Linked DNA regions of Catalinimonas alkaloidigena. The protein of the gene in region 1 interacts with the protein of each later gene in a pairwise test. Links are inferred from orthologs where the notes say so. Each region holds a gene or a part of one and is shown in the gene's direction. Other genes may lie near its edges.

The links.
Region 2: the proteins of recA (region 1) and dprA interact in binary tests that used the Bacillus subtilis proteins (3 or more experiments, as listed by UniProt). The link is inferred for Catalinimonas alkaloidigena from one-to-one orthologs.

Annotation. Positions count from the first base shown.
Region 1 is NZ_FNFO01000003.1:572,652-588,811, reverse strand. Bases 6,488-9,407 are described here. They hold recA (recombinase RecA), read left to right. Parts: upstream 6,488-7,375; coding sequence 7,376-8,440; downstream 8,441-9,407. Other genes in these bases: BLR44_RS09600 (cation diffusion facilitator family transporter), read right to left, coding at 8,813-9,407; BLR44_RS09605 (hypothetical protein), read right to left, coding at 8,499-8,756; BLR44_RS09615 (hypothetical protein), read left to right, coding at 6,488-7,238. Also shown: BLR44_RS09645 (glycosyltransferase family 2 protein), read left to right, coding at 1-1,000; murB (UDP-N-acetylmuramate dehydrogenase), read right to left, coding at 1,012-2,031; BLR44_RS09635 (MmcQ/YjbR family DNA-binding protein), read right to left, coding at 2,089-2,442; BLR44_RS09630 (ROK family protein), read left to right, coding at 2,621-3,529; BLR44_RS09625 (hypothetical protein), read left to right, coding at 3,876-4,190; dnaG (DNA primase), read left to right, coding at 4,261-6,237; more of BLR44_RS09615, read left to right, coding at 6,333-6,487; more of BLR44_RS09600, read right to left, coding at 9,408-9,811; BLR44_RS09595 (hypothetical protein), read left to right, coding at 9,950-10,276; BLR44_RS09590 (replication-associated recombination protein A), read right to left, coding at 10,364-11,638; murein tripeptide amidase MpaA, read right to left, coding at 11,678-12,391; BLR44_RS09580 (T9SS type A sorting domain-containing protein), read left to right, coding at 12,871-13,464; BLR44_RS09575 (TerB family tellurite resistance protein), read left to right, coding at 13,796-14,647; ATP-dependent chaperone ClpB, read right to left, coding at 14,716-16,160. UniProt on the Bacillus subtilis protein: Multifunctional protein involved in homologous recombination, DNA repair and competence.
Region 2 is NZ_FNFO01000002.1:860,738-876,909, reverse strand. What follows is about bases 9,049-11,980. They hold dprA (DNA-processing protein DprA), read left to right. Parts: upstream 9,049-9,919; coding sequence 9,920-11,041; downstream 11,042-11,980. Other genes in these bases: BLR44_RS07075 (DUF1987 domain-containing protein), read right to left, coding at 11,046-11,432; BLR44_RS07085 (MerR family transcriptional regulator), read left to right, coding at 9,591-9,923; BLR44_RS07090 (M23 family metallopeptidase), read left to right, coding at 9,049-9,452. In the rest of the region: BLR44_RS07120 (energy transducer TonB), read left to right, coding at 373-1,143; BLR44_RS07115 (cupin domain-containing protein), read left to right, coding at 1,242-1,742; DNA helicase RecQ, read left to right, coding at 1,792-3,945; BLR44_RS07105 (DUF1801 domain-containing protein), read left to right, coding at 4,140-4,529; BLR44_RS07100 (hypothetical protein), read right to left, coding at 4,521-5,411; alaS (alanine--tRNA ligase), read right to left, coding at 5,542-8,154; more of BLR44_RS07090, read left to right, coding at 8,484-9,048; BLR44_RS07070 (OmpA family protein), read left to right, coding at 12,760-14,532; BLR44_RS07065 (alanine/glycine:cation symporter family protein), read right to left, coding at 14,608-16,125. UniProt on the Bacillus subtilis protein: Protein that helps load RecA onto ssDNA during transformation. Binds cooperatively to circular ssDNA, is able to bridge different segments of DNA. Favors the loading of RecA onto SsbA- or SsbB-coated ssDNA and formation of RecA-DNA filaments.

The DNA of each region.
Region 1 (16,160 bases):
TATTGACCGACCCAAAATACATCGTCATATTCAGCACCTCAGTGGCCCTCTCCAACTTCAGGCAACACCTACCGATGCGATTGTCATCGGGCTGATGCGCGACAGCGAAGAGCACATTCCTTCTTTCTTGGAGCACCATTTCCGGTTGGGCGTGCGTCACATCGTGTTGCTGGATAACGGCTCTGTCGACCGTACGGTCGAGCTGGCCTCCGCGCATCCACAGGTAACGCTTTTGCAGACCAAAATGTCGTACAAAGACTATAAGTACGCATTTCGTCAGTATCTGATCGATCGTTTTTGCCAGAAGGGCTGGTGTCTGGTGCTGGACATCGACGAGCGATTCGACTTTCCCGGTTCCGACCAGATCAGCCTTTCGCAATTTTTAGCGTATCTCAACCAGCATCAGTATACAGCGGTCGTGAGCCACATGCTCGACATGTTTCCGGAGGGCGACCCGGATACGTGGCCGAAAGATGGATCTGAATTTGCGCGCAAGAGCAATTGGTATAACAATACGGACCTGACGCAAGAGCCCTACGTTCCGTATTTTAACTGTACGCCTTCGAACGAAGCCATCAGGTACCATTGGGGTGGGGTACGCGAGACCATTTTTGGCGTGCATCCCAACCTGACTAAGCATCCGCTGATTTATCCTGCCAAGGGCGTGTCGCCGGTGCTTTACTCTTCCCACTTCTGTGCCAATGCACGTGTCGCCGATGTCAGCACGGTGTTGCTGCACTACAAGTTCGATCGGAAGTTTCACGAAAAATGCCTTCGTGCGGTAGAGCGGGGAAACTATGCGGGTGGTTCGACCGAGTACAAAGCGTACTTACAGGCTTTGGAGAGTGGCGAAGCGCGTGACCTGAAGCGGCCCGGCTCCCGGCAACTGGAAAAGATCGATCAGCTGGTGGAAGAAAGATTCCTGGAAGAAACCAACACGTACAGGCAGTTTGTTACGCAGCAGGCGCGTGCGCAATCGGCCGCTAGCGTTTCTAACTAGTCGTCGCGCCCTTATATAAAGTTGACTTCGGGGGTCAGGGCGATGCCAAACCGTTCCTGGACCGATTGCTGGATCTGTTCGGCTAAGGCTTTGACCTCCGAACCTTTCGCCCCACCCAGGTTGACCAGTACCAGCGCTTGTTTGTCGTGAACGCCTACGTTACCGAGACGGCGTCCCTTCCAACCGCACTGATCGATGAGCCACCCGGCCGGCACTTTTACGCGCCCGGGTGTGGTGGGGTAGTGCGGCACTTGGGGATATTGCTGCTGCAAACGCAAAAAATCTGCTTCGTCAATTTCCGGGTTTTTGAAGAAACTGCCCGCATTCCCGATCTGAACCGGGTCGGGAAGTTTACTCTGACGAATCTGGATGACGGCCTCAGAAACAGCGCGTACCGATAAGGCATCGACTCCCATTTCGGAGAGCGTATCTTTGATAGCGCCGTACGACACATTGTAAACGGGCTGTCGATTCAAGCGCATGGTCACCGAGGTGATGATGTACTGACCCTTCGCCTCGTTTTTAAAGATGCTTTCCCGGTACCCAAAACGACAAGCTTCTGCATCGAACTGATGCAGGCTACCGTCGGCAATGCGTACCGCTTCCAGGCTTTCGAATACTTCTTTGATTTCCACTCCATACGCCCCGATGTTTTGCATGGGCGCCGCCCCCACCGTACCGGGGATTAGGGATAGATTTTCGATGCCCGATAGCCCTAGTTCGATGGTGCGCATCACCACTTCGTGCCACCGTTCTCCGGCACCGGCTTTCAGCCAGACGTGCTCTTCGTCCTGTTTTACTTCCGTAATGCCCCCAATCTCCATTTTAAGGACCAGCCCCTCGAACACTTCCTGGGTAAAGAGAAGGTTGCTGCCGCCTCCTAAAATCAGTAGAGGCAGGTTGCGTAACGTTTCATCGCGCAGCAATTCTTGCAACGTCGGCACGTCGCGCACCACCGCGAAATAGGCAGCGTAGGCTTCGATCCCGAAGGTATTCAGTGCTTTGAGCGGGTAATGTTTATGGAGTTGCATGGGAGGAGTAGAGACCATCAATATTCAGACAAAGGTAATGGCAAAAGCGTGGACCCGTCAGGCACTAAGGCCCAAACGCTCTCTTTTCTTCTTGCTTAGTTTGCTGAGTGTCAGGTCGTACGCTTGGTCGATCCAGGGAGATAGGGGTAATTCCTCGACGGCTTCCATCAAAAACGTGTTCCAGTGTTCTTTGTTGATGTGGTAGCCGGGTTTGACGCACGCGTGCGTGTTGCGTAGATCGATGGCCTGCTGTGGATCACACTTCAGCGTGAGGCGGTATTCCTCTCCTTTGTCGGCAATGGCAAAAACCATATCACCAAGCTTGTAATAAAACGAGTCGTTGCCCAACGGCTGCTCTTCGTGTGCTCCCGGTTTGTCCAGGCAATACGCGCGAAACTTTTCGAACTGCATGAAGAAATTGGATGGTTAATCAATTGAAAAACGAAACTACTCGAAGTGCTGCACTTGCCGTTCGCAGCCCATGCGCCGATCTTTCCCACGTACCTATTTCACAGAGAAAGCAGCAAACGCTTGGGGTGTACGCAAGAGGTGCTTTATTTTAGCCTCTCACAACGAGAACAACCTGATAATGAGCATTTACCTCGGCATCGACATCGGTGGCACCAACGTTAAAATGGGGTTGATCGACCCCCAGGGAAACATAAAACACCGCCTGACTTACACCACCCTCACTTGGCGTACGGATGGTCCTTTTGAAGCACGATTAGCCGAAGCCATTGCCGCTTACCTACAGCAGGTCCCACCGGTAGCCGGAGTGGGCATCGGTATTCCGGGAACGTTGACAAAAGACCGGCGGACAGGACTGGAGTTTCCTAACATTCCGGAGCTGAATGGCGTGGCACTTGCCGCTTACCTGGAGCAGCAATTCCCGACCCTTTCGTTCTGGCTGGAAAACGATGCCAATGCGGCGGCCTTGGGAGAGTATTATTTCTCGGGAGAAGCGATGCCTGAAGATTACCTGTTCGTCACGTTAGGCACCGGTGTGGGCGGTGCGGCCATCATCGACCGCAAGATCTTTATCGGTGGCGATGGCAACAGTATGGAGATTGGGCATGTGGTATCGCGTTTCGAGCGGCGCCTGGAAAGCAACATTGGGAAGCGCGGCATTGTCAACATGGCCGAGGCCATGCTTAACGATTACTGGGGAAAAACCCGGATTGTGGCCCACAAAGACGAACCCATTACGGGACGCAAACTGATCACGGCGGCCGAGCAAGGCGATGTATTGGCGCTGCATGTGTTGCAGGAGGTCGGCGAGATTTTGGGCGAAGGGTTGGTCAGTGCCATCCGGCTCCTGGATATCAAGACCATCTTAGTTGGCGGTGGGTTGTCGGCTACGTTCGAGTTTATCCTGCCGGGCATCATGAAAATCATGCGCCACTATTTGACGCCCTACTACCTGGAACCTTTGGTCATTCGGCGGGCGCGCCTCGGGAACGATGCGGGGTTGCTAGGAGCCGCCGCGCTCTGTTTCTAATTCTACCTCTTTCTACCTCTCCTGGCCTGCCTGAGGCTATGCGGACTCGTGCCCTCAACTTTTTCTCCCAAGGGGGCAACCTTTTCCTTCGTTCTTACGTCATGTGTGTAATGTTAATAATAATTTTTATTGAAATAATTATTATTAATGCGAATCTCTTTAGCTTTGGTTCGTAGAAATAAGGGCATTGTGTGGCTATAGAGCGATAACATGTAAAAAAGCTTCATCTACGCCGTAAACCTTAGCTGGTAACAAATAACAAACTTTTCAATATTTTTCTTGTATTTATTGTTACGAGAATCTATCTTTACATCACAAAACTTTTTCACGTATAAATGAAAATGCCATGAGAGAGCACGTATACATGACCGCACAGCCTACAGCCATCATCAATATCGTGACGAGCTTGGATTTCAAGCACTACCTGATGGACGATATCGTAACCCTGGGGTATGCTTCCGTGGGTGCCGACGTAATCAATGGAATTTTCGGCTTAAAGAAGGGTGCACTAACCATGAGTGATCTCGACTTTATTCAACGTCGTTTCCGGCGCTGGTGCGAGTACCACGGGTTCCGCGTCCACTTGAAAACTGACAGCAAAACCGGGAAAGTGACCAGCTACGACCTGACACTTCTCGAACCGATGGCCATCGGAGCCTGATCCTGATATTCTCTGCCAAAAGCTTCGGGCGATCGCGTATCTTTGCTTTCGTTCGAGGCTTTTGGCAGTTATGATTTCTCCCGCGATTATTGAACAGGTTCGGCAAACTGCCGACGTGCTGGAAGTTGTTTCCGACTTCGTTTCGCTTAAGAAACGCGGCAGCAACTGGATTGCCTGCTGTCCTTTCCATCAGGAGAAGACGCCCTCGTTCGCAGTTTCGCCCGCCAAAGGCATCTACAAGTGCTTCGGATGCGGCAAAGCCGGCGACCCCATCAGCTTCGTGATGGAAATCGAGAGCCTCACCTACCCCGAGGCCATTCGCTTTCTGGCGAAGAAGTACCACATCGACATTCCCGAAGAAGAAGAGCAGACCGACGAGGCGCGTCAGGCCCAAAACGAACGCGAGAGCCTGATGATCGTGCTGGGATTCGCTGCGCGCTATTACCAGGAAACACTGAAAAACCACGAGGAAGGGCGGTCCATCGGGCTGAGTTATTTCCGGGAGCGTGGTTTTACCGAAGCGACCCTGGAAGCATTCGACCTCGGCTACAGTCTGGAGGCCTGGAGCGCGTTTACAGATGCGGCCCTGAAGAAAGGTTACCAGCTAGAATTGCTCGAAAAGGCTGGCCTGACCATCCGCAAAGATGAAAACAAGCGTTACGACCGTTTTCGCGGGCGGGTCATCTTCCCGATCCATAACGTCTCGGGCAAAGTCATTGCCTTCGGCGCGCGCATTCTCCGTACCGATCCTTCTAAACCTGGCGGCGCACAGCCCAAGTACCTGAACTCGCCGGAAACCGAGGTTTACAACAAAAGCAAAGTGCTGTACGGGCTCTACCAGGCCAAGCAGGCCATCCGGCAGCACGACGTTTGCTATCTGGTGGAAGGCTATACCGACGTCATTTCCATGCACCAGGCGGGCGTATCCAATGCGGTAGCCTCGTCGGGAACGTCGCTGACCGAAGAGCAAATCCGCCTGATTTCCCGCTACACGCAGAATATCACGGTGTTGTACGACGGCGATCCGGCCGGGATCAAAGCTTCGCTGCGCGGGATCGACATGATTCTGGAAGCGGGTCTGAACGTGCGGGTGGTCAACTTCCCCAATGGCGACGACCCCGACAGTTACCTGCGCCGCGTGGGAAATGCGGCGTTCAAGGAGTACCTTCAGAAGAGTACCGTCGACTTCATCACCTTCAAAGCCTCCTTGCTGGCGGCCGACACGCATGACCCGTTCCGGAAGGCGGAGGTGATCCGGGAAATGGTAGAAAGCATTACGCGTATCCACGATCCGATCAAACGTTCGGTATTGTTCCGGCAGGTCAGCAACATGCTGGAGGTGGAAGAAGACGCCCTGTTGGCCGAAAGCAACCGCATTCGTTTGCAGCAGGCACGGAAGGAATCGGACCGTGCCGAAAGTCAGCCTGAATTTACTTCGGCAGAAGGTGGCCTGCCCGAGTCGTTTCTGCCCACGGAAACGCGCGAGGCATCCACGCCGCACAACACCCTGCAATACGAAGTCGAGAGTGGCGAGCGCGAGCTGTTGCGGTTGTTGATGGGGTGGGGCAACGTGCTTTTCGAAGACGGCTACCCGGCGGGCGATCACCTACTCGAAATGCTGGCCGATGCCGATTTTACCCATCCGGTGCACCAGAAAATCCGGCAGGAATACGCCGAGTTGCGTAACCAGACGCAAGTGCCCGACGCTGCTTTCTACACGCAGCACAGCGACGGCGAGATTCAGAAACTGGCCATTCATCTGTTGGTGCGGAAAGAAGAACTCAGCGACGGCTGGTGGGAACGCTTCAAAATTGCGATTCCGTCCGAGACAGAACCCAAAACGCTGCTGCACCTGATGGAAACGAGCGTGTTGCGTTACAAAACGTCGGTGATTCGGTTTATGACCCACGACGTCAACGAAAAAATCCTGGAAGCTCAGAAAAGTGGTGATGTAGACACGGAGCTCCAACTGATGAGCATGCACATCGAACTTAAAAAAGTAGAACGCGCGCTGGCGACTTCACGTGGAAACGTGGTGATCCGCTAAGCAGACGGGGCCTCGGTCGTGGAGTAATCCAATCGGGAGATTGTCTGAAAATGAGTAGGTTTGTCAGTAAATCACCGCGAAATCCACCCGATACGATGGCAAAAAGCGATAAAAAGTATAAAAAGAAAATCAGCAAAGACCTCTCGGCGAAAATCGGGCAGCTGGTGGACGAAACCCATCTCATTCCTGACAAGAAAGTGAAGAAACGCAGTCAATCCATGATTAGTAAGCTGGCCGACAAGCTGGCGGGCCTTTTTACGAAAAAAGAGAAAAACGAAAAAAAGGCGGAAGAAGCAACTCCTAAGTCTAAAAAGCAGAAGCCGCGGCACGAGGTGAGCGCTTCGGGTACCGATAGTGCGGAGGCACCGCGCCCCAAAAAGAAACGACGGAAGCGCCCTAACCCTAATAAGAACGTAGAGGCGACCGCCGCAACCGGCGACGACAAAGGACCTTCGACCAAACCTCGTAAACCACGCCGCAAGAAAAAGCCGAACCCCAACGCCGGCGCTACGACGGCACCGACACAAGGCACTACCGATACCGATACCCCCGGCGAAAGCAAGCCCAAGTCGAATTCGCGTCGCCGTCGTCGACCCAAGAAAACGCACGATACTGCGGAACCTGCCGTACGGAGCAAACCCGAAACGCAGGCTAAAACCGTTCAGGAAAACCTGGAAGACAAACCGGCCAACCCGGCGGCTCAGGCTGCCCCCGGTGCCGATGCGGACGCAGCTCCCAAACCCAAGCCCCGGCGGCGGCGCAAACCGGCCAACCGCAACAAGCCTGCGGGCGAGGGCAATGCGGCTGCCCCTGAGCAAAGCGACGTAAGTAGTGCAGAGAAAAAAGCTACTGACGCTCCGAAGCCGAGTGTGGGCGAAGATGCCAATCCAAAACCTGCGCCCGCTCCCAAACAGCCTGATAACAAGGAGACAAAAGAGGCACCCGCCCCGCCCAAAAGCGAGACTCCTCCCCCGCCAGCGCCCCCCGCTCCGGCCGAATAAACCTGCCTGGAAGCGGTTGCGAAAAAAGCCCAAAAAAACCTGTTTTTTATGCGAAAGAACGGCACTAGAAGCCGTTTTTTCCTGTTGAATACCTGTCAGCTTTTTCGTAATTTTAAACAAAAATCAAAGCTTACAGCATGGCAAATGATCCTGAAAAAATGAAGGCTCTCCAACTCACCATGGAGAGAATAGACAAGATTTACGGGAAGGGTACCATCATGAAACTCAGCGACGAGCGCGTCGTCGATGTGCCCGCTATTTCGACTGGTTCGCTGGGGTTGGATATCGCACTGGGCATTGGTGGTATTCCCCGCGGCAGGATCACCGAAATTTATGGCCCGGAATCGTCGGGTAAAACCACTTTGACAATGCACTGCATTGCCGAAGCTCAAAAGAAAGGCGGCATCGCGGCATTTGTCGACGCCGAACATGCTTTTGACAAAACCTATGCCCGCAAACTGGGAATCGATACCGAAAACCTGTTGATCTCGCAACCCGACAACGGTGAACAGGCGCTGGAAATCACGGAACACCTGATCCGTTCCGGTGCGATCGACATCGTGGTCGTTGACTCCGTAGCGGCACTGGTGCCAAAAGGTGAACTGGAAGGCGAGATGGGCGAAAGCAAAATGGGTTTGCAGGCCCGTCTGATGTCGCAGGCGCTGCGGAAGCTGACCGGTGCGATCAACAAAACGGGTTGTTCTTGTGTGTTCATCAACCAGCTGCGTGAAAAGATCGGCGTGATGTTTGGCAATCCGGAAACAACGACCGGTGGTAACGCCCTTAAATTCTACGCTTCTGTCCGTCTGGACATCCGTCGCATCGGTGCGATCAAAGAAAGCGCCGACAACATTACGGGAAACCGGACGCGCGTGAAGGTGGTGAAAAACAAAGTAGCACCTCCTTTCAAAGTGGTTGAGTTCGACATCATGTATGGTGAAGGCATCTCGAAAGTCGGGGAAATCATTGACCTGGGCGTAGAGATGGAAATCATCAAAAAGTCCGGCTCCTGGTTCTCGTATGGCGACAGCAAACTGGCGCAAGGACGTGATGCGGCCAAACGCACGTTGCTCGACAATCCGGAACTGATGGAAGAAATCGAAACGAAAATTCGTAACAAAGTGAGCGAGTTGACGGGCGATGGCTTCTTGGAGCCTGAAGACGATGTACTGGCTTCGATCAACGACGTAGAGGAGGAGTAAGCCTCTTCTTCATAACACAATAAAAAGAGCCCACGGATTTCCGTGGGCTCTTTTGGTTTTACATCCCTCCTGTTGTATCCGGGGTGGTGTCGGCGGGGGTCACGTTGATGCCCGCGTTCGGCCCGGTGACGTCACCACTGTCTACATCCACCTCTACCGTGGCCGGATCGGGGCCGGTCATGCGGTCATCGGTCTGATCGCCTACAATCTGATCGGGGTTTTCGCCGGCGGGGACATTACCGCCCTGGGTCTTTTCGGGGTTGCAACTGCACACCACAAGGGCCAGTGCTCCTGCCGCTATAAAGTGTTTAAACATGGGTTCCTGTTTATATGGCTCATTGGTTTGTCTCCACTATAAACGGGAAGGAGCTGTCAGCGGGTTACATCGTCGCGGACGTAAGCAACCGGAGCATCCATCTCCGAAAAATGTTTCTCATTGCGATAAAGATTCTCGATGGTCCAGGGAATGTCTACCGTTTGGGGATGTTTCCTGACGGCGCAGTTTTTTACGTGACAGTAAGGGCAGCATTGGTAGACACAAGGATCGGAATGGACAAAAACTTCCACGCGGTGGGAAGAGGCCCCAATCAATACTTCCTCAAACCGTTTCCCTTCGTCGTGGGCCGTTTTTAAATCGAGGTAATACGGCAGTGTCAGGTGGCAGTCGATGTGCAAATCAGCACCGTATTTCTGAACGCGCATGTTATGAACATCAATCCAGGTCGAACGTCGTGCGGCCTGTAAGGCGTCTCGTAGTTGTTGCAGCGTAGTATCGTCGGCCTCGTCCATCAGCCCGGCGACCGATTCGCGCACCAGGCGGTAACCGTTGTAGAAAATTACACCCAACAACAGAAAAGTAAAGACCTGATCGAGCCAGTACCAGCCTGTCCACAGAATGGCGCCCAGCCCTACCAACAGCACCACGCTGCTCAGGCTGTCGACCAGCAAGTGACGTCCGTCGGCCGAAACGGTCGGCGATCCCATTTGCTTTCCTTCACGCACCAGCCAGTAGCCTAGCACCGCGTTGGCCAGGGTAGCAAACGCCAACAGGCCGGAGCCTACGGGCAACGCCTGTAACTCCGGGGGCGCTTGCAGGTGCTGGATGCCCTGCACCAACATAAAAATTCCGGCAGCAATGATGAGCGCGCCTTCAAATCCGGCCGAAAAGAACTCGATTTTGCCGTGTCCGTAGGGGTGATTCTGGTCTTTGGGCTGCGCTGCCAGCGAAACGCTATAGAACGCAAAACCGCTGGCCATAACGTTGATGATTGATTCGAGCGCATCGGTCAGTACCGCTTGCGATTGCGTCAGATGATACGCCAGAAACTTGATGCCCATGAGCAGGAGACTGATTCCGAACGACAAAATCATCAACCGGCGTTTCCGTGTAGCAATAGAAGTTACCTGACTCATGGAGAAATTTACGCAGATCCTTACAGAAGGGATCGGAAATTTGCTTTGGAAAAGCCCGGGCCAGCTTTATATTTGCGGGGCTGTAAACAAAGGCACATGAAGTTATCTGATTTTTCTTTTCGCGGACGTCTTTTCTTTGCGATGCTGTTGAGTGCACCGCTTCTGTTGGGTTCGTGCGATCGCTACAATCATCCTAAAGACCTCACCCAAGAAGAAATGGCCAGTCGGCCGCGTGTCTACGGGGAACCCGATGGACCGCCACGCCAGGCGAAGCTTTCGTACGAGGCCGATCCGAATTTGGCCGAAAATGCCGATGCGGCACGTCATAAGCTTTTCGCCGATCAATACGAATATTACGAGTCAGGCGTGCCTGTCGATGAAGCCGGAGCCGGCATGGATTCGACGCAAGCCGCTACGAAATAAACTGAGCAATCAGTACGAAACTAAAAACGCCCTTTCGCTTGTCGGAAGGGCGTTTTGTTTTATCATTCCGTACGCAGGCGTCGCGTATCAGTAGCCGTATTTCTCTTTCCACATCGCTCTCAGGCGCGTGCGCATTTCGTTCTCGCGTGGATTGTTTCCGGGGTCATACAGTTTAGTGCCCACCAGCGTGTCGGGCAGAAACTCTTGCTCAGCAAAATTTCCGTTGTAGTCGTGCGAGTACTTGTAGCCGACGCCATAGCCCTCTTTTTTCATCAGTTTGGTTTGCGCGTTGCGAAGCGCCAGCGGCACCGGAGCATCGCCCGTTTGCTGCACCAACTGCCGCGCCTGTTTGATGGCCACGTACGAAGCGTTGCTCTTGGGAGAGGTGGCGAGATAGATGGCTGTTTGTGACAAAATGATTTCCGCTTCCGGGTAGCCAATGACGTTAACCGCCTGAAAACAGTTGTTCGCCAGAATCATGGCGGTAGGATTGGCGTTACCGATGTCTTCCGACGCCAGAATGAGCAGACGGCGGGCGATGAACTTGACGTCTTCGCCGCCTTCGATCATCCGTGCCATATAGTACAGCGCGGCGTTGGGATCGCTCCCCCGAATCGATTTGATGAACGCGGAAACGATGTCGTAGTGCTGTTCTCCGGTTTTGTCGTACATCACCGTTTTGCGCTGACCGACCTGCATCACCAGTGCATCGTCGATAATGTACTTCTCCCCTTGCAAGTCGGCCGCCTCGACCGATTGTTCCAGCAAGTTCAACAGCTTGCGTGCGTCGCCACCCGACAAGCGGAACAGGGCTTCGGTCTCGCGCAACTCAACCGATTTTTCCTTCAGCACTTCGTCTTCTTGCAGCGCACGGGTCACCAGCGCGGTAAGATCCTCAGACGAAAGCGGCTTGAGGGTAAAGACCTGACAGCGAGAGAGCAACGCTGAATTTACTTCGAACGAAGGGTTTTCGGTCGTAGCGCCGATTAGGGTAATCGCACCCTTCTCCACGGCACCCAACAGTGCATCTTGCTGCGCTTTATTGAAGCGGTGAATCTCGTCAATGAACAACATGATTTTTCGCCCTCGTGCCTGCGCAATCACTTCTCGGACTTCTTTCACACCCGCGCTGATGGCACTCAGGGTTTGGAACGGCATTTTGGCCGAATGGGCAATGACGTTCGCCAGCGTAGTTTTTCCCACGCCAGGCGGTCCCCACAAAATCATAGAAGGCGGGCTGCCCGCTTCAATCATCCGTCGCAAGGGGGCGGTGGGACTGAGCAGGTGCTGTTGGCCTAAGTAATCGGCGAGCGAATGGGGACGCATTCGCTCGGCCAGCGGAGGAACGGGAATATCAAACATAGCGGTAAGAAGTAAGGAAAATGCAGCGAAGCGTAAGCGTCAGATTTCACCGCGCAACAACGCCAACACCGCAGGCTCCAGCCGAGTGCGTTGGTCGCGAATCGACTCATGGCCCAGTTCAAACGTAATAAGGGGCTGGCCTTGTTCCTGTGCCCACGTGCCAAACGAGCCTGGCGTGGCATAGCCCACATCGGCTACGTGCGGTAGCCCGGTCATGTCCGACAGCAATCGCCCGAGAGGCGTATCGGCCGGATCGTCGACGCAGGCCAGTGGAGCATGAAACGTAACGATCATTTTCGGTTGAAGGCGCTTCACCAGCGCTACTAACGCTTGGTTTTCTGGTTCGGACAGAGGCGCCGACCCCGGGCTAAGGGCCACTGCCCGCGGATCGCTGTCCTGGTGCCAGCGATGGTGTACTGGTGCCGGCGACCAGTCTTTCGTAGGGAAGTTGCGGTTCAGATCAACGCCGTTCAGGTTACCACGCGTGCCCCGGGCTAAGGCATCAGGGTTGACCGCCAGCACAACCGCACTGGCCAGTTGCGCTGGCAGAATGGACCGGAGCGCAGTAGACAACAAAACGGTGGTTTCGGGCTCGTCCCCGTGGTGGGCCGCCAGCAACAGGTACTGAATAGGCTTCTGGGGCGGTAGAAAAACTTCTAATGCGGTGCCCGCTACACTACGTCCATACGTCTCGGGGATTAGGTCGAACGTACCTCGCTCAGATTGAGGGCGTAAAGGTTGAGTAGAATCCATAAGCAAAGATGCAGAAACCTGTGTGATCTTCAGTGAGGCACTTTTCTGACCGAAGAAAGTTCTGTATGAGCCCTGAGCGCAGAAAAACCTGAAGGGATCGACCCTGAAAATTGCATACTTGCTTTAGCAAATACAAACGCTTGTATTTGCTAATGTGAGCCTATTGTCCAAAAAACGGCTTTTTGAGATTGAAGCGCCATCAATTTGGTACATCTCTTTTGCACAAAGCACCACTTTGCTGACCAAAAGTTACATTGGATTTGTGTAGGCGAATTCACTCGGATGGTAATGAAGGCCAAAATATGATTCAGGATTGATAAAGTGCGTGTGATTTTAGTGCTAATTTTTACTAATTTTAAAAAATAACCTCCTTTAATATTAAATTAACAAAAAAGTTATTGTGTCATTTTGTTTTTATCAAGCATCCGCCGCTACATTTGCATCAACAAATAGATGGTTTGTTTAATATTTTAATCGTTATGAAAAACGCAGTAAAGATGTGGGGAATGATGTCGGGGATTGTAGGCCTCATTCTTCTAAACGTAGGTGGAGCTTTTGCAGGTGGTAAGTCTGGCCAGGAGCCAATGCTGAAGGTAAAAGCAACCGATCAGAATACGTATCGGCTTACTTACGCTACTGAGCAAAAAGGAACTGTCAAGGTTAGCATCTATGATGCCGAAGGCCGGAAGTTGATCACCGATCGCATTTCAGGTTTGAATGCCTTCAGCCGTAACTACGATTTCTCTTCTTTGCCCGAAGGCGAATACCTGTTCAAGGTAGAGGACGATCAGAGCAGCCGCGAGCATCTGGTAATGTACTCGCTTCCGAAAGAAGACGTGCAGATGGCACTTAAGCCAGCGGCCGACCAGCGGTATCGCTTGGTGGTGCGGAGCGAGAACGTGCCTCCGGTACGTGTGTACATCTATGATCGGTACAACAACCTGATCCAAGACGACTACATTGTATCGGATGCCAGCTTCAGCCGTGTCTATGACTTGTCGAAGTTAGCTACGAAAGATGTCACCTTTAAAGTGGTGGCTAACAACTCGGAAGCTGTTTTCTCGAGCAAGTAAGAGACGTGTAACGGCATAAAGAGCGATACGTATACACTAGGTATAAACCGCTCCTTATGTTATGATAACTCTCAAAAAACTCAGTTATACGCTCCTGGTACTCGGAATGGGCTTTGCTACATTAACGGCCTGTGAAGGTAATAAGTATGTGCACGATGATTTAGACAACGTGCCTCCCAGCGAAGTAACCAGTGCCGGCGATTCGCTACAAGTTGTAGATACCACGTATAACAATAACTGATACGCTTTAAAAGCAAAGAAAAGCCGATGGGAATCCTTCTCGTCGGCTTTTTTCGTATGCGCTCGATAATCCAGATAAGTTGTAACCTTTTTGGGCGAAATTTCGCATGATAAAGCAAACAGAAATGGATTTATCATGATAGATACACATAAAAAGACTCTTTTATCAGGTTACTCCGAGCGCGAAAAATCGGCCTACTTGGGCGCTATTGCGACTATTGCAATGGCCGACAGCCGGGTGACGCCCGAGGAAATACAGTTTTTGCACACCTTAAGCGACGCAGCTAATTTGCCGTCGACCGAGGCCGACCGGGTGGTGGCAGTTGCACAAAGCCCCAACTCCCTCAATCTGAAGCAGTGTCTCGACGTGCTGAAAGCGAGCGAGTTGAAATATGCATTCCTGACTGACGTCATTGCCTTCGCTAAAGCCGATGGACAGTTTACGAAAGAAGAAGACGAAAGCATTCGGCAGATGGCGAGTTATCTAGCGTTGACCGAAGCTCAGTACCGGGCCTTGGTGGAATATGCAGATCAGCCAGCCGCAGCAACCGCTTCGCCTGAAGCCAATTCGCTGGCAGCCAGCGGCTTCGGTGATCGTTTCGAACAGCTGGGCATTCCTAAAAGTGCCATGAAGGCGCTTTTGCTGGTGGCTGCTCCTATGGTGTTGCGGGAAATTTTTAAAGATAAGAAGCAACCCATTGCTACGCAGTCGCATGGGACCGCTCCGGCAGCTGAACCCACTAGCACAGGGGGTGGTTTACTTGATCAATTACTGGGCGGCTTCGGTGGCGGTAGGAGTACGCACAATACCGCCGGTGGCTTGGGTTCCATGGCGTCGGTATTGAGCGGGAACCGCGGTTACCGTAGCACACGTGGATTGTTGGAAAGCGTGATAGGTGCCGTAGCGGCAGGGCCTTACCAGCACGATGATCGCCGTCGATAAAAGTAAGACATGATATAATAAAAAAGCCTCTCTGGAAAGAGAGGCTTTTTTTATAGACTATTTTTTACTTAGATCTCCACACGATCCACGTTCATGAAGTGGATGTTTTGATTGCCATCAAGCGTAATGCCCACAACCGAGTCTTTGCTGATGTGTCCTGCTAGGATCTCTTTCGAGAGTTCGTTCAGCAAAACGCGTTGCATGACCCTTTTCAGAGGGCGGGCTCCGAACTGCGGATCGAACCCAAGCTCACCGAGTTTGTCGAACACGTCGTCGGTCGCTTCCAGGCGAATACCACTTTCTTCCAGACGTTGCTGAATTTGGTGGAACTGGATCTCCACAATCTGGCGGATCTCTTTGCGCGACAGCGGTTTGAACATGACGATCTCATCGATCCGGTTCAGGAACTCAGGACGCAGGCTCTTGCGCAGCATCTCCATAACCTGCTCGCGTGTTTCGTCCAAAATGTGGTCCACGCTGCCCATGTCATCGCCATCCGGTAAGATGTCCCGCATCCGCTCAAATCCTTCCTGGATAAGATGCGAACCGATGTTAGAGGTCATGATGATGATCGTGTTTTTAAAATTCGCCACACGACCTTTGTTATCGGTCAGGCGACCATCGTCGAGGACCTGCAACAAAATGTTGAAGACATCGGGGTGCGCCTTTTCGATCTCGTCGAGCAGAATCACCGAATACGGTTTCCGGCGTACGGCTTCTGTCAACTGCCCGCCTTCGTCATAACCCACATAGCCGGGGGGCGCTCCTACGAGCCGCGAAACGGCGTGGCGTTCCTGATACTCCGACATATCGATGCGCACCATCGCGTTTTCGTCATCGAACAGAAACTCAGCCAAGGCCTTGGCGAGTTCGGTTTTTCCTACCCCGGTCGTACCCAGAAAGATGAACGAACCAATCGGCCGTTTCGGGTCATGCAATCCCGCGCGACTCCGGCGTACGGCATCAGACACGACACTAATGGCCTCCTCTTGTCCGGCGACGCGTTTGCCCAACTCTCGTTCCAGGTTCAGTAACTTTTCCCGGTCGCTTTGCAGCATTTTGGTAACCGGAATGCCCGTCCATTTAGCGACTACTTCTGCGATGTCCTCCGAAGTCACCTCTTCTTTCAGCATCGATTTTCCATCCTGATGCATTTCCTGGACTTGCTTCTGGTAATCTTCCAGCTTCTGCTCAGCCTCGCGAATGCGTCCGTAGCGCAACTCGGCCACACGTCCGTAATCGCCGGAGCGCTCTGCTTGCTCGGCCTCCAATTTGTAGCGATCAATTTCCTCTTTCGCCTTCTGGATGCCCTCCAGCACTTGTTTCTCGCTCTCCCAGCGCGCCTTCAGGCTATTGCGCGTCTCGTTCAGATCGGCGATTTCCTTGTTGAGGATGGCTTCCTTGTTGTGATCGACCTCTCGGCGGATGGCTTCGCGCTCGATTTCCAGTTGCATGATTTTCCGCTGCACTTCGTCCAACTCCTCCGGCAACGAATCAATCTCGATCCGCAGGC
Region 2 (16,172 bases), on another replicon or contig:
GTAAACTTCTAATGCTGGCCGTCTTTGTGGTAGGATTGAGCTCTTGCGGCGTGAGAACCTGCGCGACGTACTCGAAAAACACAAAGAAAGAGGTGAAAGAAGTGAAGGTCGATCGGGAGCGGGTGTAGGTTCATTTCTTGCTTCAATTGCTGGCTTTCTCTTCGTCAAAACACTAGCCTTCGGGCAATCCTCATAAAACCGTATGGTCGTTCCTGACCGTACGGTTTTTTTTATGCCCTTGCTTCCCTCCCGCTTCGTCGGTACTTGCCACTTGCCCCACTCAACCTGCGCCGCTCAGAATCGTATATAGGTGGAAAACGTCATGCACAAAAGCGTTTTGCCCGTGCATTTTATCACGAGAAGACTATAACCATGAACTATCCACATATCATAAAAGTAGTAAGCGCCGGAATGGTGACCACGCTGATGTTGGCCGCCTGCGAAAGCAATCCTCGAAACGCCAGCGAATCGACCGTCGATTCGACCATGGCGGCAGAGTCGACCTTGCCGGAAGATACCACCCTGGCCATGCCCGCCACTCAGGAAGACTTCGACCGCGAAATGGCAGTGGTTCGGGATCGGTATCCACAGGCGCATTACTGGACCAATCAGGACTCGACCGTGGATAAGGCGACGTACCCGGACGATTATTATACGTTTGAAGTCGAGGGCATCGAAGACGAAAACGAGCGCAGCCGCGTACGGGAAATGATTTCCGGATGGCGAGAGGAGCGGGCCGCCCGCCGCAACGCGGTAGTCGCCGAGGTAGACGAGAAAGCTGCCCCCACAGGAGGCTACGACGAATTCTACACATTGGTCAAACAGAACCTGACTTACCCTGAAGAGGCCCGGGACGAGGGCGTAGAAGGCACCGTATTCGTCGAGTTCGACGTCGATACCCAAGGCAAGATCAACAACGTAGCAGTGGCAGAGAGTAACTTCAACAAGACCGGTTACCAGGCCAACGCACCCCTGGCCGGTGGATCGATGTATCCTGACGAGGAGGTGGTCAAGCTCTTGCAAGACGAAGCCACCAAAGCAGTTTTGTCTACGTCGGGACAATGGACCCCCGCCCAGAAAGACGATCAAGCCGTGGCTTCGCGCCTGGAAGTGCCCATTACCTTCGACCTGAATCCCTATTAAGCTGCGCATCCAGCGGACCAGACATTGCGAGCCCACCCTACGGTGGGCTTTTTTGTGTTCGCCCGCCGGTTCCGGGATTTTCAGGGTAACTTCACCGAATGGAATCCTGGATCGAACAACTGGGCCTGCAAGCCCATCCGGAAGGCGGCTGGTATCGTGAACTGTACCGCGCCGATGAGTCGGTCGCGGCCGATGCCCTGCCCGCCCGCTACGGCGCCCGCCGTACGTTCGGCACGGCCATCTATTACCTGCTGGACAACCGGACGTTTTCAGCCTTTCACCGCATCCTCTCCGACGAAATCTGGCACTTCTACGCCGGCGATCCCCTGACGCTCTACGTCATCAGCCCGGCGGGCGATATTCGCACGGAAAAACTGGGACCCAAGCCTATGGCAGGCGAGCAGTTTCAGCTTGTCATCCCGCACGGCCACTGGTTTGCCGCTCGCGTGGAGCCGCCGGGGCGCTATGCGCTGCTGGGTTGTACGGTATCGCCCGGATTCGATTTTGCTGATTTTGAACTTGCTGAGCGCGCTGCCTTGTTGGAGCAGTACCCGCAGCATACGAACCTGATTCGTGCGCTGACCCGGGAAACCGCCTGAACCCGTAACGCTTAATTATCTGTTGCCGCTTTACCTGACCGATTACCCTATGCCTACGCCCGAAAGCGTTCTTTCTCAATACTTTGGTTACACCTCGTTTCGTCCGCTCCAGAAAGAAATTATTTCGGCCTTGCTTGCCAAAAAGGACGTGACGGTGCTGATGCCCACGGGCGGCGGGAAGTCCATTTGTTACCAGGTTCCGGCCCTGGTGCAACCCGGCTTTGCCGTGGTCATTTCTCCCCTCATTGCGCTCATGCGCGATCAGGTCGAAGGCTTGAAGGGCAACGGCATTGCGGCAGCGTTTCTGAACTCTTCGCAGAGTTACGGGCAGCAGCGCGATGTGGAAGAGCGCGTGGTCAAAGGCGAACTGAAGCTGCTGTACGTCTCGCCCGAAAAGCTGCTCTCGCCGGGGTTCATGGCGTTTCTTCAGCGGCATCCGATCAGCCTGTTTGCCGTCGACGAAGCACACTGCATCTCCAGTTGGGGACACGATTTCCGGCCGGAGTACCAGCAGCTTTCCGCGCTGAAAGCTAACTTCCCGGAGACGCCGGTCATTGCGCTGACCGCCACCGCCGACCTGCTGACGCGCAAAGACATTGTGGAGGGACTTCGGTTGCAGGAACCGGAACAATTTGTGGCCTCTTTCAACCGCGAAAACCTGAGCCTGACCGTATTGCCGGGACGCAACCGCTACGGCATGATCAAGAACTTCCTGAAGTCGCGGCCCAACCAATCGGGCATTATCTACTGCATCAGCCGCAAATCGACCGAGCAGCTGGCTGCGAAACTGGTAGGCGACGGATTCCGCGCCAATTTCTACCACGCCAGCCTGTCGGACAAGATGCGTTCGGAAGTACAGGATGCGTTTTTGCGGGACGACATTCAGATCATCTGCGCCACCATTGCCTTCGGCATGGGCATCGACAAATCGAACGTGCGGTTCGTGATTCACTACAACCTGCCCCAAAACGTAGAAAGTTATTATCAGGAAATCGGCCGGGCGGGGCGCGACGGCCTGCCGTCCGAAACCTTACTGTTCTATAGCTTTTCGGACGTGATGACCTGGCGCGACGTGTTCGGGAAAAACGCAGCCAACAACCACTACCTGGACCTGCGGCTGGTCAAGCTGGACCGGATGCAGCAATTTGCCGAAGCGAACGTCTGTCGGCGGCGTATCCTGCTCAACTATTTCAGTGAAACCCTGCCCGACGATTGCAACAACTGCGACGTCTGTCAGAATCCGCGCGAACCGTTCGACGGCACGGTACTGGCTCAGAAAGTACTTTCGGCGGTGGTCCGCACCAATCAGGAAGCCACGATGACGGCACTGGTCGACATTCTGCTCGGCCGCCGTTCGGCTGTGGTGCGGCAACACGGGTGGGACCAGATCAAAACCTTCGGGGCAGGACGCGACCTTTCGTGGAACGACTGGCGCGAGTACGTACAACAGGTCATCCACATGGGGCTAGTCGACATCGCCTACGATCAGAATTATGCCCTGAAACTGTTACCGGCCGGCGAAGACGTACTGTTCGGGCGCCGGGATCTGGACCTGTACCGCCCGATGTCGAAAGAGGCGGTCAAAGAAGCGACCCGCGTCAAGACCAAAACCGAAGTGCTGCGCGACGACCTGTTCGAGCGGCTGCGGCGCGTGCGAAAGCAACTGGCCGATCAGCGGGGCATTCCCCCCTACCAGGTGTTCAGCGACAATACGCTTTCGGACATGGCGCAGAAACGCCCGACCAACCGCGTCGAGATGATGGGCGTCAGTGGCGTAGCCGCCAAAAAGTACGAGTCGTACGGCGAAGTGTTTATCAACGAGATTCTGGCGTTCCTGCAACAGGAAGGACACAAGGGCACCAACATCAAGCATGCCTCCCAGTTCGCAACGCTGGAAGCGTACAACCGGGGGATGAAGCCGGAGCAGATCGCCCGCGAGCGCAACCTCAACCCGACCACGATCTACTCGCACCTGGCGTGGCTCTACACCCACGACCACGGCGTAGACCTGCGGCGCTTCCTGACGAGCACCGAGTTTACCGAGATCACCCGCGCCTGCTTCGACGTAGGCACCGACAAGGGCATGAAGCCGATCCACGAGCACCTCCAGGAACGATTCGACTACGCCAAAATTCGGCTGGCGATGGCCATCTTCGACAAAGAGCGGAAACGCAAAACGCTACAAGCCCTGAAGGAAGAATAACGCATGGAGGCGGGGTTCACGCAAGGTATGCGGGCAGAGCAGCCGCTAGATGCCGACCATCTGCCCTACGACAGAACCGCCTATCCCTTCAAAGTCGACAAAGCTGCCAGAAAGTGCTAACCTCGAAGCGTCAACGATCGGCACCGGCTGTAAAGCCGATTTTCCAGCTCGCTCTTTCACCAAACTTTGTTGCCATGCGTACCATCGAAACTTATGGTCAGTTTCACGAAATCCTTATTGATGCGACTCCCCCCGTGCAGGACCTCGCGTTTGAGTTGCGCACACTGATCCAGGAGGTCTATCCCGACGTTGTAGAAGTCCCCTGGCCCCGCCAGCGCATCACCGGCTTCGGCATCGGCCCAAAAAAAATGTCGGAACATTTCTGTTACATCGCCGTGCATCGGCATCACATCAACCTGGGCTTCAACCACGGCGGCTGTCTGGACGACCCCACAGGCCTGTTGGGCGGCGAGGGAAAGAAATTCCGGCACATCAAGCTTGCGACGCCTGACGACATCGACCACGGAGCGCTGCGCCAACTGTTGGAAATCGCGTTGTACGAACGCCGGGCCGCGCTATCGTGAAGCAACCGTATAAGGCACCGGCGCAGGGCTTTCCAGTTGCACGTAGTTCCGCAGCGACGGGGCCAGCCAACCGACGAGCAGGTGATACAACGCGAACAGCTCGAGCGAAAAAGGCAGATACCCCAGGTAACCTAGCAAAGGCATCTCGAACACAGGCCAGAAATCCACGAAGGGAATGGTGTATTTCCATTTAGGGTAACTATAGAAGTTCCACATTTCCCAGAAGAAGCCACAGATCAGGCCGCTGATCCAGAGCGCCCACACCGGCCGCCAGTTTCCTTTTCCGGTCTGGTGCAACAGGGATCGGTTGCCCAGCCATGCATTCAGAGGATCGAGGATGAAATACAGGGACATCCAGATCAACGCGGCACCGTATTTCGGCCAGACCAGGAGTGTTACCAACATCAGCCAGCCGCCAACGAAGAACAGTACCTGTGTGGAGCGTTTCTGCCCGACGCGAATCCCCCACCGGGGCAGTCGAACGGTGCCGACGAACTCGGCCGTGCCGAAGATGGCCGGCACCACCGTGGAGAAGCACAACGACGCCAGTCCAAAATAGGCCAGATCGGAGAAGTGTTCGCGTCCGTCGTAATACCAGTAATGGGCACGTTCGTTGAGCAGTTCAAACAGCCACCACGACGGCAGCGACACCAGAAACAAGCCGACGTAGGCCCGAGGATGGCGGGTCAGCAGCGAATCGCCTTGCCGCCAGACCGTCAGGGCATCGATGGTCAGGCAGTAGCCGAGCCACAACGGGAAAAAGGCCCACTGCGTCCGCAATCCTTCCAGCGCCCAGCTGCAGTACCAGAAAATCCCCATCAGCGCTCCTCCCAGCCATCCGTACCAGGGCCACGGTTTCCGAACGTTTTGTTGTGCTACCATCGACATAGTACCAAGATTCTTTCTTCCTTCGCGTACGCAAGCACTTCCGATACGTTACTCCCCACGGCAACACCAAAAAAGCCGTCCTCTTCCGAGAACGGCTTTTGATTAAGCAATGAACTCAATTTCATTAAATCATCTCGGCGGCCCGCACCAGCACATGGTCGAGTCCACTGACGTCTTTGCCACCCGCCGTAGCGTAAAAGGGCTGACCGCCGCCGCCGCCTTTGATGTCTTTCGCGAGGTCGCGCACAATCTGACCAGCGTTGTAGCCTTTCTCCTTCACCAGTTCGTCGGAGATCATGACGGTAATCATGGGTTTCTCCTGCACTTCGGCAGCCAGCACCAAAAACAGGTTGTCGACCTGACTGCGCAACTCGAATGCGATCTGCTTGGCCGCATCGGCGTTGGGCAGGTGCACTTTCTCGGCAATAAAGGCCATGTCGTTGATCCGGCGCACTTTGCTCAGCAGATCCTGTTTTACTTGCTGCGCTTCCTGCAACTGCAACAACTCGATCTGCTTCTGGGCGGCATTGCGCTCGTCGATCAGGCCTTGCAAGGCTTTGGGTAGATCGCGCGGATTTTTCAACAGCGCTTTGATCTCTTCCAATTGCGCCAGCTGCTCGTTGATGTATTGCTCGGCACGGTCGGCGGTATACGCTTCGATGCGGCGCACGCCCGCTGCCACCGAACTCTCGGAGATGATCTTGAAGAAACCGATCTGCCCCGTAGACGGCACGTGGGTTCCACCGCACAGCTCGACAGAATACGCCGGATCGAAGGTAATGACGCGTACGTAGTCGCCATATTTTTCTCCGAACAGGGCCATCGCGCCCATGCCTTTGGCATCCTCGATGGGTACGTTGCGCCGCTCGTCGATCGGAATATTTTCGCGGATTTTCCGGTTCACGATCTGCTCAATCTGAGCCAGTTCTTCTTCTGTCACCTTGCTGAAATGCGAGAAATCAAACCGCAGGTAGTCTTTCGTTACCAACGATCCTTTCTGTTGCACGTGCGATCCGAGTACCTGGCGCAGCGCGGCGTGGAGCAGGTGCGTTGCCGAGTGGTTATTTTCCGTTAGTTTCCGTTGCGGCGTATCCACCACGGCATGCAGCTCGGCCGTGAGGTCCGAAGGCAACTGCTCGGTTTCGTGAATGATCAGGTCGTTTTCCCTGACGGTATTCAGGACGGGAATCTTCTCCTCGTTCGTTTCCAGATAACCGGTGTCGCCGACCTGCCCACCGCTTTCGGCGTAGAACGGCGTTTTGTCCAGCACCAATTGGTAACGCTTTTTGCCCTTGCTGTCTACCGCGCGGTATTTCACCAAGTGCGCGCGGCTTTCCAGATGGTCGTAGCCGATGAACTCACTCTCTTCGTCGGTGGTCAGCTCGACCCAGTCGCCCCGGTCTACGGCCGCTGCACTGCGCGAACGTTCCTTTTGCTTGCCCATTTCCTGTTGGAATCCGGCTTCGTCCACCCGCATGCCCCGCTCCCGTGCAATCAGTGCCGTCAGGTCGACCGGAAAACCGAACGTGTCGTACAGTTCGAATACGGTAGCCCCGTCGATCACCCCGCTGGTATTTTCGTTGGTTAGCGCGTCGAGGCGACGCAGTCCGGTCTCCAGCGTACGCAGAAACGCCGATTCCTCTTCCTGAATTACCCGTGCTACAAAGTCCTGTTGGGCTTTGAGTTCAGGGAACACATCCGCAAACTGATCGGCCAACAGAGGCACCAGGCGATAGAGAAAAGGCTCTTTGAATCCTAAGAAGGTGTAGGCGTAACGCACCGCCCGTCGCAAGATACGCCGGATGACGTACCCCGCCCGCTGGTTGGAAGGCAGTTGCCCATCGGCAATGCTGAACGAAATTGCGCGGATGTGGTCCGCCAACACGCGCATCGCGATGTCTTTCTTTGGATCGGCTCCGTAGGTGGTACCGGCTTCGCGGGCGATGAACTGAATCATGGGCTGGAACACGTCGGTATCGTAGTTCGACGTCTTGCCCTGAATCGCCATGCAAAGTCGCTCGAAGCCCATACCGGTATCCACGTGCTTTTCGGGGAGGGGCACCAGCGACCCGTCGGCCATCCGGTTGAATTGGATGAAAACGTTGTTCCAAATCTCCACGACCAGCGGGTTGTCGCGGTTGACCAACTCGCGTCCCGGCACCTTGGCGCGCTCTTCGTCGCTCCGCAGGTCGATGTGGATTTCCGAACACGGACCGCAGGGTCCCGTATCGCCCATTTCCCAGAAGTTGTCTTTCTTGTTTCCGTACAGAATGTGGTCGTCGGGCAACATCTCCCGCCAGAGGGCCAGCGCCTCTTCGTCGGCAGGTAAGCCATCGGCTGCATCTCCCTCGAACACAGAAGCATAGAGGCGGTCGGCCGGTAGCTTGTAGACTTCTGTCAACAACTCCCACGACCACTGCAGGGCCTCTTTCTTAAAGTAGTCGCCGAACGACCAGTTGCCCAGCATCTCGAACATGGTGTGGTGGTACGTATCGTGCCCTACTTCTTCCAGATCGTTGTGCTTGCCCGAGACGCGCAAACATTTCTGTGTGTCCGCAACCCTTTTATTACGAGCCGGTTTATTACCTAAAAAATAGTCTTTAAACTGGTTCATCCCCGCGTTGGTGAACATCAGCGTCGGATCGTTCTTCACGACCAGCGGTGCGGAGGGAACAATCTGGTGCCCCTTGCTTTTGAAAAATTCAAGGAAAGTCTGGCGTATCTCTTTGGCTTTCATGGACATAAGTGTGAAAATTCAGTTGATCGGCGGGAGCGCCCCAAAGGCGATAGGTTCCATTTATTATTCAAATCAGACAACACCGAACAGCCGATCTGTACAATTTTTTATAGCTTTTGATCAAATGGCCTTTCTTCTTCATAATGAAGGAGTTAGCCACTGAGGCAACGAAGTTTTTTGAACTTTACCGATTATACTACAAGTCAAAATAGCGAAGGGAAAATTTTCCTACCTTGCGAGAGTACAATACTAGTGCTGAAGACTTTAAGCATCCGTTTTCACTTCGTCGATCAACAAAATTAGGACAATCTCTGCACCTGGGTTAGCTCATGGCAAAAATTAAATACTACTACGACACCCACACCTGCAAGTACGAACAGGTACGCACTTCGACTTCAGACATCCTGATCAATGGATTAGCGTTTCTGATGCTGGCAGCGGTGACGGGTGGAGTAATCGCGTTTTTCTACGGAAAAATCTTTGGTTCGCCTACTGAGGCCGCGCTGCGCAAGGAGAACCAGGAACTGAAATTCTATTACGAAGTGCTGGACGAACGGATGCACCAGACAGAAGACATGCTGACTTCGTTGCAGAGCCGTGACGATAACATTTACCGCACGATCTTCGAAGCCGAACCCATTCCGGCATCGGTGCGCAGCGCAGGGGTCGGTGGTGCGGAACGCTACCGGGAGTTGATGGAAAAAGGCCTGAGCCGTGAAGATCTGATCATCAGCACGACGGCCCGGCTCGATCAGTTAAAGAAAGAGATGTACATCCAGACCAAGTCGTACGACGAGCTGGTTGAACTGATTAAGAACAAAAACGAAATGCTGGCGGCCATCCCGGCCATTCGCCCGTTGAAAGACAACATGCGTGTGGGCTCTGGCTTTGGCAAGCGCGTCGATCCGGTTTATAAAACGATCAAGATGCACAAGGGGCTGGACTTTGCGGCACCGACCGGCACTAAAATCTACGCGACGGGCGACGGGAAGATCATCAAAGCACGGCGCAACGGCGGCTACGGCGAGTGTGTCATTATCGACCACGGCTTCGGCTACCAGTCACTCTACGGACACATGAGCAAGATCGTAGCGAAAGAAGGCCAGCACATTAAACGTGGGGACGTGATCGGCTACATCGGCAGCACCGGCAAGTCTACAGGCCCGCACCTGCACTATGAGGTGATCAAAAACGGCACGCGCATTAACCCGATCAACTTCTTTTACAGTGACTTGTCGCCCAGCGAGTTTCAGGACATGCTGGAAGTGTCGTCCAATCAAAACCAATCGTTCGACTAAATCACTTACCACTATAGTAACTCATTCCAGGCAGGCTCCCGACATACGGAGCCTGTTTTGTTTTGTCGGTGTGCTCGTGCCGGGCTGACGTCAGCCAAGCGCAATTGTTACCTTTGTATTACCAATTTAGAGAAGCTTATGGACGAGATTGAAAAAAGGTACTACACGATCGGAGAGCTGGCGCAGATGCTGGGGGTGAATGCCTCACTGATTCGTTTCTGGGAAACTGAATTTCCGTCTATCCAACCCAAGAAAAACCGCAAGGGGAATCGGATTTATACTCAGAAAGATGTAGACCAAATTCAGCGCATCTATCACCTGGTGAAGGAACGCGGGTACAAACTCCAGGGTGCCCGGGATGAGTTGCGTAAGCAAAATCAGGTAGCTGCCGAACGTACCACCATGAAACGCCGCCTGGAAAAAGTCCGCTCGTTTCTACTGGAGATGAAAGAATCGCTGCCCGACGCATGAAAGACGCCGACGAGATTCTCTATCGGTTGGCGCTGTCGTTTGTGCCCAAAGTCGGTAGTGTGCTCACACGCCAGTTGATTGGGTACTGCGGCTCGGCCAAGGCGGTTTTTACCACGCCCCGGGGCAAACTGCTCAGGATTCCGGGTATCGGAAAATTCATTGCCGACAACATTCAGCAAGCGGATCTGCTCGTTAAGGCCGAACGCGAACTGGCGCTGGTCGAAAAACACGACGTGCAACTGCTTTGGTTTACGGACGAGGCCTACCCTTCGCGGCTCAAGCACCTGCCCGATAGCCCTCCCCTACTGTATTACCAGGGCACCGCCTCGCTCAACCACGCCCGCATCGTCGGCATTGTGGGCACGCGCCAGGCGACCGACTACGGACGAAGCGTTACCGAACAGATTGTCCGCGACCTGGTGCCGCACGAATGTCTGGTGGTCAGCGGTCTGGCTTACGGTATCGACATTACGGCCCATCGCGCCGCAGTGCAGCACCAGTTGCCTACCATTGGGGTAATGGCCAACGGACTCGACTTGGTCTACCCCGCGGCCCACAAGGCGACCGCCCAGCAGATGCGCACACACGGAGGTTTGCTGACCGAAAACCCGTTCGGCACCAAGCCCGACGCCCCTCAGTTTCCGGCACGCAACCGGATCATCGCCGGTTTATGCGACGCTCTGGTTGTGGTCGAGGCCGCCGCCAAGGGGGGAGCCCTCATCACCGCGGACATGGCGCATCAGTACGACCGCGAGGTGTTGGCTGTTCCGGGCAATCTGGGTAACCCCTATTCTGAAGGCTGCAACCGCCTGATCCGCCAGTTGAAGGCGGCTATTTATACGAACATCGAAGACCTGGAAAAGCTACTGAACTGGGATTTGGACGCGCCCGCTCGCGCCACCACGACGCAACTGCACCTGGACGAGTCGTTGTTCTCGGCAGAGGAGTTGAGTGTTTTGCAGGTGCTTCGGCAACAGGGGGCTCAGCAGATCGACGAGTTGGGGTTTGCTACACAATTAGCGGCGGGGCGCCTGGCTTCTTTACTTCTGAATCTGGAGTTTCAGGGAATGATCAAAGCGCTGCCGGGAAAAAAGTATTGCCTGACGCATAAAAAATGAGCTGTCAGCGATCTTCTTCGCTCACAACCATGTGGATCGGAAGCCGCAAAATGGCTTTAAAATCTTCGCCAATCTGCTCCATGTCTTCGTCTTCCTCGTCGTAGAACCAACGCACTTCTACGGGGCTCCCTTTCAGGTGGAGGCTTTCCAGCTTCTTCATCAATTCCAGAATATACTCGGCTGAGCTGGAGTTGAAATACGTCAGCTTAAAGATGAGCTCTGTACGGGCAGCGGGTTGCGCAACATAGTCTTCTACCCACTCAATCAACGGTCTGTAGAGGTTATAGGAATTCTCAGGAATCGATTTTCCTGAAATTTCAAGTTTTCCCGTCACAGGATCAAAGTGCACACGGGGAGATTTGACCGTCGGTTGCAGTATCAATTCTTGCATACCTATTTTTTCGTTCCTGACACGAAGCAAAGAGCCCTACGCCCAGGCTTCAGGTTATTGTCCGGCCTACCTGCCGAATTTTCGCGGAAATATAGCTGAATTATATGTAACAATGAACCTTCGTACTCGGGATGCATTCTGCCGAGGGCAGAGAGAAAATTTATTTGTTGCTCGAAAAATAAAATCTATTTACGGATGAACACCCTGTGATCCAACTGTATGCCGACAGAAATACAGTTTAGTGCTTCCCCACCACAGGAATAATGCCCTACAAGCTCACCAACTCTGAAATACGTTCTTTTCATTTTTCTTCCCCGCACGAAAGAATCAGCCTTACATTTCGTTGGGGGCAAAAACAACGCGTTACGGGCTTCTCACTCCCGGATCGTCTTCGATCAGGCAAATCTCCACAGCGATTGCTTTCCCTCGGCCTAAACTTTCCCTAAGGGAGATGAGTCCCAAGTTGCTACGAATGCAGTACGTCCCGCGCCATCGTGTTACGGTGTTTCCCTTCCCCCGCCTTGGCTCGACTCGCTTTTATTTTAGAGTCTGCAGAAGAAGTCAGATACCCCTCCTCTCAGGGGGAGTTGCACCTGCAAAAGTAACGTCTACAATACGTTCTACCTCAAGGAGTTCGTCTGGTTTCCAAAAGAGGCTCGCAAGAAATTACGCATTTCTACCCGATGAAATATTTACGTCCAAGACGCACACTTTCTTTGCACTTTATGCACGATAGCGCCTCGTGCATGTCCCTCGACGATGCACCACGTGTCGCCGTTTCGCAGGTGCTGGCTACTGCCCGACGAGCAACTGTTTTTGTGCCACACGCTGGCCTCACCTAACAAAAACCTAGTTTCGTCGGACCGTAGGGGATTTTCGCGTAGCTTTTTTTTTCCTTGCCGACCGCCTAGATTTCCCTAGGAATGCTTCGTGCGTTCGGTGGATACAGCACGGAAACAATGACCACTACGCTGCAAGAAGGGGGAGGTAATAAGCGGTTTTATTTTAAAGGCCTACAATCGACCTTGTAAACTCACATTTTAATTTCCGGCCGCCCAACGGCATTTTCGGAGCGCACTATTCTATTGATGATATTTACAACTCAGAGAACTCACAATCAGCGAATTAGCTGAGCTTGTTTAATCTTATTTATCTTGACATGCGCCGTTTTACAACGCTCATCTTACCACTCTGGAGAAAGAACAGGAGGCACCCTGCATTCACGGCCGGATACCTCTTGGTATGTATTGGATTGTGGACCAGTTGCTCTCACCTCGCGAAAGAAGAGGAAAAAATCAGTACGAGCGATGCAGCGCACGCTATTGAATTGACGTGGGATCAACTGTACACCACTACCGATCATCCTACCGGACCCGGTTACTTCCAGGAAGTGGCCGCCGTACACGAAATTCTGGAGCAGGAACATAATTCCATCTGGTACCGCATCACCGTTCCAAAAGAAGCGGCCGGGGCGAATTTGATTTTCCGCCTGGAGCCTCAACAAGGCGACGAAGACTACGACTTTCTGTTGTATCAGACCGACGATGCTGTGGCCTTCTTCGATGCCTTGCAAAATGGATCAGTGCGTCCTGTGCGCGGTAACGTAGCCTTTAATAACTCTATCCACGAAAACGTCACCGGACTTTCGTGCCAGGCCCTTCATCCTTTTGAAGATGCCGAATCGCACCACACCTTTAGCTCGGCGGTTCCTCTGAAGGGCGGCGAGACCTTCTTCCTTCTGGTGGATTCTCCGCTGATGGGCAGCAAAGGGTACAGTCTGAAATTTACCGACTGCTCGGATGTACACGAAGAAGTGGAACAGGAAGCAACCGTAGCTTTGGCCGAATCGTCTGCCAGCACGCCCGCGGTAACCGCTTCGCCAGCCGCTGCTCCCAAAGCCTCGAAGCCCGGCAAAGGCGAGCGCTACCACACCGTCAGTAAAGACGAAACGATCTACTCTATCGCCCGTTGGTACCGGATGAGCATCAAAGATGTAGAGAGCAGAAACGAGCTTTCGGAGAGCTTGATCTACGTTGGCCAGAAACTCGTTGTGCGCGATGTGCAACCTGATTATAGCCGTACGGCAGGGCGTAAAACTCAGCCTACTTCAAAATCGACTACCCCGCTCTTGGCTTCTTCGGAAAACCAGCAAGGGCATACGCCCAATGCGGTGACCAGCTCTACACTTGCTAAGACCGGCTCGTCCAATACCACGAAAAAGGGCACCAGCACTGCCACCAAGGCACCAGCTGCATCCGAAACTCAGCCCACACCAGTCGAAGCTTCGGAGAAGGAAAAGGAAGTGGTCGCCACACCTGCCGAGGAGCAAGAAGAGCAATCTGAACCTGTGGCCCTTGCTCCGGCGAAACCCGAAGGCAAAACGTACTTCCTCAAGTTGAACGTCTATAACTCGCGTAACAGCAAGCCAGTCGAGACCTCGGCTATGGTGGTAAGCCCCTTAGACGGCTCCCCAATCGGTGAACTGGAAGCTTTCAAAACCGAAGCGCTCTACCTGGAGAAATCGAAGCCACGTCGTAACTCTGTCGTAATTGACAAGTTTGGGTTCCGTCGCACCGAGCTGGACCTGGATCTGGACCATCTCTTTAACGATACGACGCTTGCTGCTGGAAGTGTCTTCCTGAATCGTGATACGATCGTGCTTGATCAATACATCGACCGCTACCGGAAAGGCGACATCAACGTGATGTACAACGTTTTCTTCCACGACGATGCCGCCATCATGCTGGTTAAATCAAAGTATGAACTCACCAGCCTGTTGGAACTGATGCAGGAGAACGACGACGTGAAGATCCGCATCCACGGCCACACCAACGGGGGCGGCATCGGCAAGATCATTGTCCGCAATGAAGATGCTCACAACTTCTTCTACGTAAACGGCACCACCAAAGAGACGACAGGCTCAGCCAAGCATTTGTCTCAGCTTCGTGCCGACATTATTCGCGACTACCTGGTTTTCAACGGGATTTCTACAGACCGTATTGAAACTGTCGGTTGGGGTGGGAAACGCCCGGTGTACGATAAAAAGTCGACGCTCGCTTACAAAAACAAGCGTGTAGAAGTGGAAGTAGTTGAAGAGTAGAGCTAGTAGATAGACATTAAAAAGCCCCGGTTGCAGTTTGCAGCCGGGGCTTTTGTGTTTTAAGTCTTTTATCGCTTAAAAATACTGCTTGATTTTCCCCGATTTTACTTCCTTCAGGTAACGGGTCAGGTCGCGTTTCACTTCGGGCGCTAACAGATACAATCCCGCCATGTTGGGAAAACACATGGCGAAAATCATGGCATCGCCAAAGTCGAATACGCTGGTGGCTTTGATGGCAGACCCTACCACAACGAAAATGCAGAAGATCACTTTATAAGAGATATCGGCCGCACGCGTTTCACCGAACAGGTACGTCCAGGCTTTCAGGCCGTAATAAGACCAGGAAATCATGGTAGACAGCGCAAACAGGATGACCGCGATGGAGAGCACGTAAGGGAACCAGGAAAAGACCGTAGCAAATGACCGGGAAGTAAGACGCACCCCTTCAGAATCGCCTGCCTGATAGGCATCGGTAATGATGATCACCAGGGCCGTCATTGTACAGATTACGACCGTGTCGATAAAGGGCTCCAGCAAGGCGACAATGCCTTCACTGATCGGTTCGTCGGTCTTGGCAGCGGAGTGGGCGATTGAAGCCGATCCCACCCCAGCCTCGTTCGAAAACGCGGCACGCTGAAATCCTACCAACAGAACGCCCAAGATACCACCGAACACAGCATCGGGCGAAAACGCCCCTTCAATAATGGCGGAAAAAGCCGTCGGAATCTGCCGAAAATTCACCGCAATTACAGCAAGGGCGCCCAGGATGTAAATCCCGACCATAAAGGGGACTACTTTGTCCGTCACCTTCGCGATGCTGCGGATCCCCCCGATGATGATGACCGCAATGACCAGAGCCATCACGACCCCAAACAACCATTTGTTCTCAAAAAAGAAGCTTTCTTCGCCGCCGGTTACCTGAATCAACTGTTGGGTAGCCTGGTTGATCTGCACCATATTCCCCCCCCCGAACGATCCGCCGATACAGGCAATGGCAAAGAAACCCGCCAGTACTTTTCCGACGCCGCCCCAACCGCGCTTGGCGAATCCTTTACTCAGGTAATACATCGGTCCGCCCGAAACCGTACCGTCTGCGTGTTCGTCACGGTATTTCAGGCCCAGCGTACATTCTACAAATTTGGACGACATCCCCAATAGCCCGGCCAGGATCATCCAAAACGTAGCCCCCGGCCCACCGGTCGAGATGGCCAGGGCCACACCGCCGATGTTGCCGATTCCGACCGTTCCGGATAGTGCTGCCGTAAGTGCCTGAAAGTGACTTACTTCACCGGCATCGTTAGGATCGTCGAAACGGCCTCGGACCACGTCGATGGCGTGTTTGAAGCCCCGAATGTTGATAAATCCCATGTAGACGGTAAACACGGAGGCGCCTACAATGAGCCAGATCAGGACGAAAGGAATGGACCGCCCGCCACCGACAGGAATGGTAAAGAACACCACCGCCTCAATGGCCTCGGTCACCGGCTCAAAAACAGAATTGATTTGCTGGTCGATGGTTTGTGCTGCCTCTTGTCCGTAGCATACCGGGCTCAGCAACAGCAGAGCAGATAAGAAAAGTATAACTCTTTTCATGCAGAAAAATTAGGAGATGAAAGCGTTTGATTGACGAACGAAGTAAC